Regions from separate parts of the Streptomyces krungchingensis genome, predicted to be linked through region 1. Evidence: riboswitches for the same ligand, from Rfam matches in the RefSeq annotation. Region 1 holds a riboswitch; each other region holds the start of a gene.

Region 1 (2,252 bases):
AGCGTGGTCGTACGGCCGTGGAAGTTGTTCCCCGCGACGACGATCTTCGCCCTCTCCGCGGGCACCCCCTTCACGCGGTACCCCCACTTCCGGGCCGTCTTCACCGCGGTCTCCACCGCCTCCGCGCCGGTGTTCATCGGCAGCACCATCTCCATGCCGCACAGCGCCGCCAGCTCCCGGCAGAAGTCCGCGAACCGGTCGTGGTGGAACGCCCGCGACGTCAGCGTCACCCGCTCCAGTTGCGCCTTCGCCGCCTCGATCAGCCGCCGGTTGCCGTGCCCGAAGTTCAGCGCCGAGTATCCGGCCAGCATGTCGAGGTAACGGCGCCCCTCGACGTCCGTCATCCAGGCCCCGTCCGCCGTCGCCACGACGACCGGCAGCGGGTGGTAGTTGTGCGCGCTGTGCGCGTCGGCCGAGGCGATGAACGCCTTCGTCGTCTCCGTAGCGGTCACGCGATCTCCGTTTCTTGACGAGCGGCACGGGCGACGCGCGGGCCCGCGCACGGGGCGGCACGTGCCGCCCGGACCGGGCGGCTCGCGCTTCCCGGACGACGGGTGGATACGTGCTCCCGGGCGGGGGACGGCGTGTCCTCCCGGGCGGGGAGTGGCGCCCGCCGACGGTGGGCCCCGGACTCCTTCCTACCGTCGCTCGCATGGTGGACCGGGGAACCCGCAGATCCGGCGCGCCCGGTAGGCTGACCGGCGGGGCCGTGACTGGCGCGCTGGGATGGGACCGACCATCGGGGAGCGGCCCCTCGAACTGTGTGCCGTGCGCCTGGGCCGACCCGTGAACGCTGAACACCACGTCCGGAGGCCGTCATGCCAGAGCCCCTTTCCACCGAGTCCACCGCGTTCCGCAGTGCCCTGGACGTGATCCGGGCCGTGGAGCCCCGCGTCGCCGACGCCATCGGCCAGGAGGTCGCCGACCAGCGCGACATGCTCAAGCTGATCGCGTCGGAGAACTACGCCTCCCCGGCCACGCTCCTCGCCATGGGCAACTGGTTCAGCGACAAGTACGCCGAGGGGACCGTCGGCCGCCGCTTCTACGCCGGCTGCCGCAACGTCGACACCGTCGAGGCCCTCGCCGCCGAGCACGCCCGCGAGCTCTTCGGCGCCGAGCACGCCTACGCCCAGCCGCACTCCGGCATCGACGCCAACCTCGTGGCCTTCTGGGCCGTCCTCGCCGCCCGCGTCGAGGCCCCCGCCCTGGAGCGCGCCGGCGTCCGCAACGTCAACGACCTCACCGAGGCCGACTGGGCCGAACTGCGCCACGCCTTCGGCAACCAGCGCATGCTCGGCATGTCCCTCGACGCCGGCGGCCACCTCACCCACGGCTTCCGCCCGAACATCTCCGGCAAGATGTTCGACCAGCGCTCCTATGGCACCGACCCCGCCACCGGCCTCATCGACTACGAGGCCCTGCGCACCTCCGCCCGCGAGTTCAAGCCGCTCATCCTCGTCGCCGGCTACTCCGCCTACCCCCGTCTGGTGAACTTCCGGATCATGCGCGAGATCGCCGACGAGGTCGGCGCCACGCTCATGGTCGACATGGCGCACTTCGCGGGCCTCGTCGCCGGCAAGGTGCTCACCGGAGACTTCGACCCCGTCCCGCACGCCCAGATCGTCACCACCACCACGCACAAGTCGCTGCGCGGCCCGCGCGGCGGCATGGTGCTGTGCGACGAGAGCCTCGCCGAACAGGTCGACCGCGGCTGCCCGATGGTCCTCGGCGGCCCCCTCCCGCACGTCATGGCGGCCAAGGCCGTCGCGCTCGCCGAGGCACGACGCCCCGAGTTCCGCGACTACGCACAGGCCGTCGTCGACAACTCCCGTGCCCTCGCCGAGGGTCTGATGTGCCGCGGCGCCACGCTGGTCACCGGCGGCACCGACAACCACCTCAACCTGATCGACGTCGCCACCTCCTACGGCCTCACCGGCCGTCAGGCCGAGTCCGCCCTGCTCGACTCGGGCATCGTCACCAACCGCAACGCCATCCCCGCCGACCCCAACGGCGCCTGGTACACCTCCGGCATCCGCATCGGCACGCCCGCGCTGACCACCCGTGGTCTGGGCACGGCCGAGATGGACGAGATCGCGGGCCTGATCGACCGCGTCCTGACCTCCGCCGAGCCCGGCACCACGGCCAAGGGCAGCCCGTCCAAGGCCCAGCACGTCCTGGACGCGAAGATCTCCGACGAGATCGCCCACCGCGCCACCGACCTGCTCGCCGGTTTCCCGCTCTACCCGGAGATC
Region 2 (2,252 bases), 6.4 Mb from region 1:
TTCTCCTGCCTGATCACGTCGGACGTCGCGGTCCCGCCTGACGAACCGTTGGCGGAAGCGCCGCTGCCTGTCGCGCGGGGCCGTGCACGGGCGCGTGGCCGTGCGGCGGCGCGGGAGGATGTGCGCGGGACTGGGGTGCGGGTTGCGGGCTTGCCACAGGGCCCCGATCTGCAGAGAGTTCTCGTCTCGGCTCTCCCGCCCGCGCACGGCCCGCCCGCTGGTGGTCATGGGGACACCGGTCGCATCGTCCTCGGCGCCGAGCCGCAGGCGAGTTGGCTGCAGCCGGTGCGGTCGCAGGCCGGCCGGTGGGGCCATGCACCTCGCCGCCACCCGCCAGTTCCGCGCCCGTGAAGGCCACTTACGAGTGGGATGAAAACCCTCGCACGTCGTCGTCGCCTCATCGGGCATCGAGAACCAGGTCCCGCTCGCAGAGGTCCACCTTGAGGGCCGCATTCCCTGCAGCCTCACTGGCGAACTCATATGTGGGCGGCCCACCACATCACCACCCATTCCGATCTCATCCCCGGTGTTGCCTGTCGGCCCCGTCACGGCCCTCGGCCTCGACACGTTCCAGCAGGGCTGTGCCGAGCTCGGACTCGTCACCGTCGGAGCCGCTGGCTGCCTCACCCCACCGAAGAGCTTTTGTGCGACCTCGGTGGCCCAGTAGGTGAGGACCATCTGCGCGCCGGCCCGGCGGATGCCGGTGAGAGTTTCGAGGATCACCTTGTCGCGGTCGATCCAGCTCTTCGCGGCGGCGATGACCTTCACGAGCACGTCGAGGTTGGGCCCGGCGGGCTTCACCATGACCATGTCGACGCCCTCCTCCAAGTCGAATGCCAACTCGCGCATAGACTCACGGAGGTTGGCAGGGTCCTGCTGGTGGGTCTTGCGGTCAACGTTGCGGGAGGAGCCGACGGCCTCGCGGAAGTGGCCGTAGAAGGCGGAGGAGTACTTCGCGGTGACTGGCGTGTCGAGATGGGCGCAACCATCGTGGAACGGCTTCGTCACATGGACGTGCGCCGCGCGCCTGGGCTTCTGGGATCGACCCGGGAGGCACCGTCATGACTCAGCACCTGGATTCCTCGCCCATAGCCATGGGCCGGCCGCTGCTGGTCGAGGCCGTCAACATGACAGCAGACTCGTCCGCGGAAGCCAGCAGATACCTGGCTGCTGAAGGAGCGGTGGGGCGCGCCCGGCGGCTGCGGTCGGAGGGGGCCGACATCATCGAACTGGGTCCTGCGGCGAGCCACCTGGGAGTCCAGGAAGTGGGCGCGGCCGGGGAAATCAGGCGGTTGGCCGACGTCATGGACCAGGTGGTCGCCGAGAGTGTGCCAGTATCGGTCGACTCGTTCCTGCCTGAGTTCCAGCGCTTCGCCGTCGCTCGTAGGAGCCCCGTACCTGAACGACATTCAGGGCTTTCCCGATCCCGGATCGTACGAGGAACTCACGGGCTCTGGTTGTCGGCTGAACGTCAGGCACTCCGTGCAGCGGCGTGCACCAGCCACCGAAGCGTTGACCGATGCCACCGAAGTGGGCAGGGAAATCGAGGAGTTCTTCGCCGGGCGTCTGGCCGCGCCGGCAACGGCCGGCATCAGCCGGGAACAGCTGGTCATCGATCCAGGGCGCCCTTCGGGCCCTTTCCGGAACCAGCTGGGGTCAGTCCGGCAACTGTGGCGACGGAGTTGTACGCGGCATGGCACTGAGCGGATTACCCCGGTACCCATGACGAGGGCACCCCCCACGATGCGCTCACCGTCTTCTACGCCCGGGAAACCGCCGAAGGAGGAGCATGATGGATCAGCGAGAAGCGATCGTCGCGGTGGTGCGACGCAAAGAGCGAGTGCTCGTCATCCAGCGGGGTCCGCTGGCCAGGCTGTCAGGATACTGGGCGCCCCTCAGCGGCAAACTCGAACACGGTGAGACGCAGGCTGAAGCCCTGATCCGGGAAGTGCACGAGGAAGTCGGGCTGAGGGTCTCGCCCGTGGCCAAGGTCTGGGAGTCGCAGACCGAGGACGGCACGTTCCGTCTGCACTGGTGGACGGCGGAGGCTGAGGAAGGCGAGGTCGTTCTGCATCCGGGTGAGGTGAGCGACGCCCGCTGGGTCACACCTCAGGAGTTCTCCCGGCTTCAGCCCGTCTTCGAGAGCGACCGCGTGTTCTTCGACCGCGTACTGCCGCAACTCTGACGACGCGTCGAAGGAGTACAGAGCGCTGCGGCGCACAACCTACGCCGCTTGGCACCTCTCTGAAGCC
Region 3 (2,252 bases), 2.7 Mb from region 1:
CGGGCACGTCCTCAGCAGGCGGACCTATCCGCCGAGTTGGAGCGACGCCCCGCCCGTCGCCCGGCCGCCGCACGACGCCGTACGGCTGCGCGCCTACCTGGACGAGATCGACCGCACCGGCCCCCTGGACACCCCGGGACTCCTCGACGCCGTCGCCGGACTGCTGGACAACTGGACGCTCGGCACCCGGGAGAACGCCGCGCTCGTCCGGATCCTCGCCGACGCGCAGGGCCTGCGCCCGGCCGGTGCGGTCACCGACCGGCTGGGCCGAGCGGGACAGGCGTACGTGTACGACGACCGGGCGCACTCCGTCCGGCGGATGCTGGTGCTCGATCCGGACACCGGCGCCGTCCTCGGCCTGGAGGAGACCGTCACCCGGGACGACCCCGAGTTCGGGGTGAAGTCCGGGGACGTGCTGTCCTACCGCGCGTGGATGCGCTGACCGTGCCGCTCAGACGCCCGGCCGGCGTTCGGCCGCCGCCACGGTCTGCTCCAGCAGGACCGCGATGGTCATGGGGCCGACGCCGCCCGGCACGGGCGTGATCAGCCCGGCCCGTGTGACGGCCGTGTCGAAGTCGACGTCGCCCACGTTGCCCGGGTTGTAGCCCGCGTCGATCACGACGGCACCCGGCTTGACGTCCTCGCCGCGGATCAGCCGGGGCCGGCCCACCGCGGCCACCACGATGTCCGCCTCGCGCACGACCGACGCCAGGTCCTTCGTGCGCGAGTGGCAGTACGTCACCGTGGCGTCCCGTCCGAGGAGGAGCATGCCGACCGGCCTGCCGAGGATCGCGCTGCGGCCCACCACGACCGCCCGCTTGCCCGCCGGGTCGACGTCGTACTCGTCGAGGAGCCGCATGATGCCGCCGGGCGTGCAGGACACGAAGCCGGGCAGGCCGAAGCTCATCGCCGAGTACGAGCTCAGCGTCACGCCGTCGACGTCCTTGCGCGGGTCGATGGCCTCGAACGCCGCCCGCTCGTCGATGTGCGGTCCGACGGGGTGCTGGAGCAGGATGCCGTGCACGGCCGGGTCCTCGGAGAGCGCGCGGAGCGTGCCGACCAGTTCGGCGGTCGTCGTGGCGGCCGGCAGCGCGACGTGCCGGGACTCGATCCCCGCCTTGCGGCAGCGGTTCTGCTTCATCCGCACGTAGGTGACCGAGGCGGGGTCCTCGCCGACGAGCACCGTCGCCAGACACGGCGCCGCACCCGTGCGGTCCTTCAGGTCGGCGGCGCGCTTCGCGGTGTCCTCGACGATCCGGCGCGCGAGAGCCGTGCCGTCCATGAGCTGGGCCTGGGACATGAGCTGCTCCTCCTGAGCGCTGCTGACGATCGCCCAGGCGCGCGGCAAAGACCCGTTCGTCAGGCCGCTCCCCGGTGGTACTCCACCTCAGCGCCAGTCACGGCCCGCCGACCAGGGCAACTCCCGCGGGTGATCCGCCCGCGGCCGGTTCGGCCCGCCCGAGGAGGCGGGCCTCGTCGCCCGTGCCCGTGAGGCGGGCGGCCCACGCCGGATACGGGTGCGGCTCACCGGCGCCGGAGGGGCAGTCCTCGAACGGCGCGCGGTGCCGGAGGACGCGGGCGGGACCGGGCCGCGCGCACGGCCGAGCCCAGCAGTGAGGCGGAGAGCCGCAGACCTGCCGCGGAGACGGGTCGCGGCAGCCGGGCGGGGCGGGGGCGCGACCGGCCCATCCCCACACGCGCCGAGAAGGTCCAGGTCAGACGCGACGTGATCTGGACCTTCGGCCAGTGCCTTTCTACTCGTCCCATGCCTGGAGCAGAGTCTGGTCGACGATCTTGCCGTCACGCAGCGACATCATCGACGTGCTCAGCACCTTCACGCCGTCCGCGTACTCGCAGGACTCGGAGAAGGCGACGTGGTCGCCCTGGACCACGCACTGCTCCAGCTTGTGGGTCATGTCCCGGCTGTAGACGTCGTCGAGCATCTCGGCGATCTCGCCGCGACCGTGTTTCACCATCGGGTGGCTGGGCTGGGTGTTGCGGTCGACGATGCGCAGTTCCGCGTCGTCAGCGTAGAGCGACAGCAGATCCGTCGCAGTGTGTCCTTCAATGGCTCGGCGCAGCGCTTCGGTGTCGAAGGCGGGGCCTAGCGAGGTGCCCATGATGACCTCCTTGAAGGCCGCGGCCCGTCGAGGAGCGGGTCGCGAAGGGCCTCATCTCCGAGACTCCTCCGCCGCACGGTCCTCGGCAAGCGCAGCCGCTCCGATGAGCCTCTCGGGTGAGCGGAGCGTGAC

The links. Region 1 has a riboswitch for ZMP and ZTP ahead of ACSYGO_RS28355 (glycine hydroxymethyltransferase). Riboswitches for the same ligand answer to the same signal wherever they lie in the genome.
Region 2: it holds a riboswitch for ZMP and ZTP, as region 1 does, so the genes downstream of both, ACSYGO_RS00220 (dihydropteroate synthase) here and ACSYGO_RS28355 (glycine hydroxymethyltransferase) in region 1, are expected to answer to the same signal.
Region 3: it holds a riboswitch for ZMP and ZTP, as region 1 does, so the genes downstream of both, ACSYGO_RS39800 (bifunctional 5,10-methylenetetrahydrofolate dehydrogenase/5,10-methenyltetrahydrofolate cyclohydrolase) here and ACSYGO_RS28355 (glycine hydroxymethyltransferase) in region 1, are expected to answer to the same signal.

The regions. Positions count from the first base shown of each region.
Region 1 covers NZ_JBPUKY010000001.1:6,430,751-6,433,002, forward strand. The annotation lists gene rocD (ornithine--oxo-acid transaminase) at 1-452, opposite strand, end outside; ZMP/ZTP riboswitch at 700-787, shown strand; gene ACSYGO_RS28355 (glycine hydroxymethyltransferase) at 819-2,252, shown strand, end outside.
Region 2 covers NZ_JBPUKY010000001.1:45,009-47,260, forward strand. The annotation lists partial or broken gene ACSYGO_RS00215 (porphobilinogen synthase) at 637-960, opposite strand; ZMP/ZTP riboswitch at 949-1,040, shown strand; partial or broken gene ACSYGO_RS00220 (dihydropteroate synthase) at 1,128-1,322, shown strand; gene ACSYGO_RS00225 (dihydropteroate synthase) at 1,327-1,920, shown strand; gene ACSYGO_RS00230 (NUDIX domain-containing protein) at 1,811-2,185, shown strand.
Region 3 covers NZ_JBPUKY010000001.1:9,180,349-9,182,600, forward strand. The annotation lists gene ACSYGO_RS39795 (CU044_5270 family protein) at 1-442, shown strand, start outside; gene ACSYGO_RS39800 (bifunctional 5,10-methylenetetrahydrofolate dehydrogenase/5,10-methenyltetrahydrofolate cyclohydrolase) at 452-1,300, opposite strand; ZMP/ZTP riboswitch at 1,325-1,411, opposite strand; gene ACSYGO_RS39805 (nuclear transport factor 2 family protein) at 1,755-2,120, opposite strand.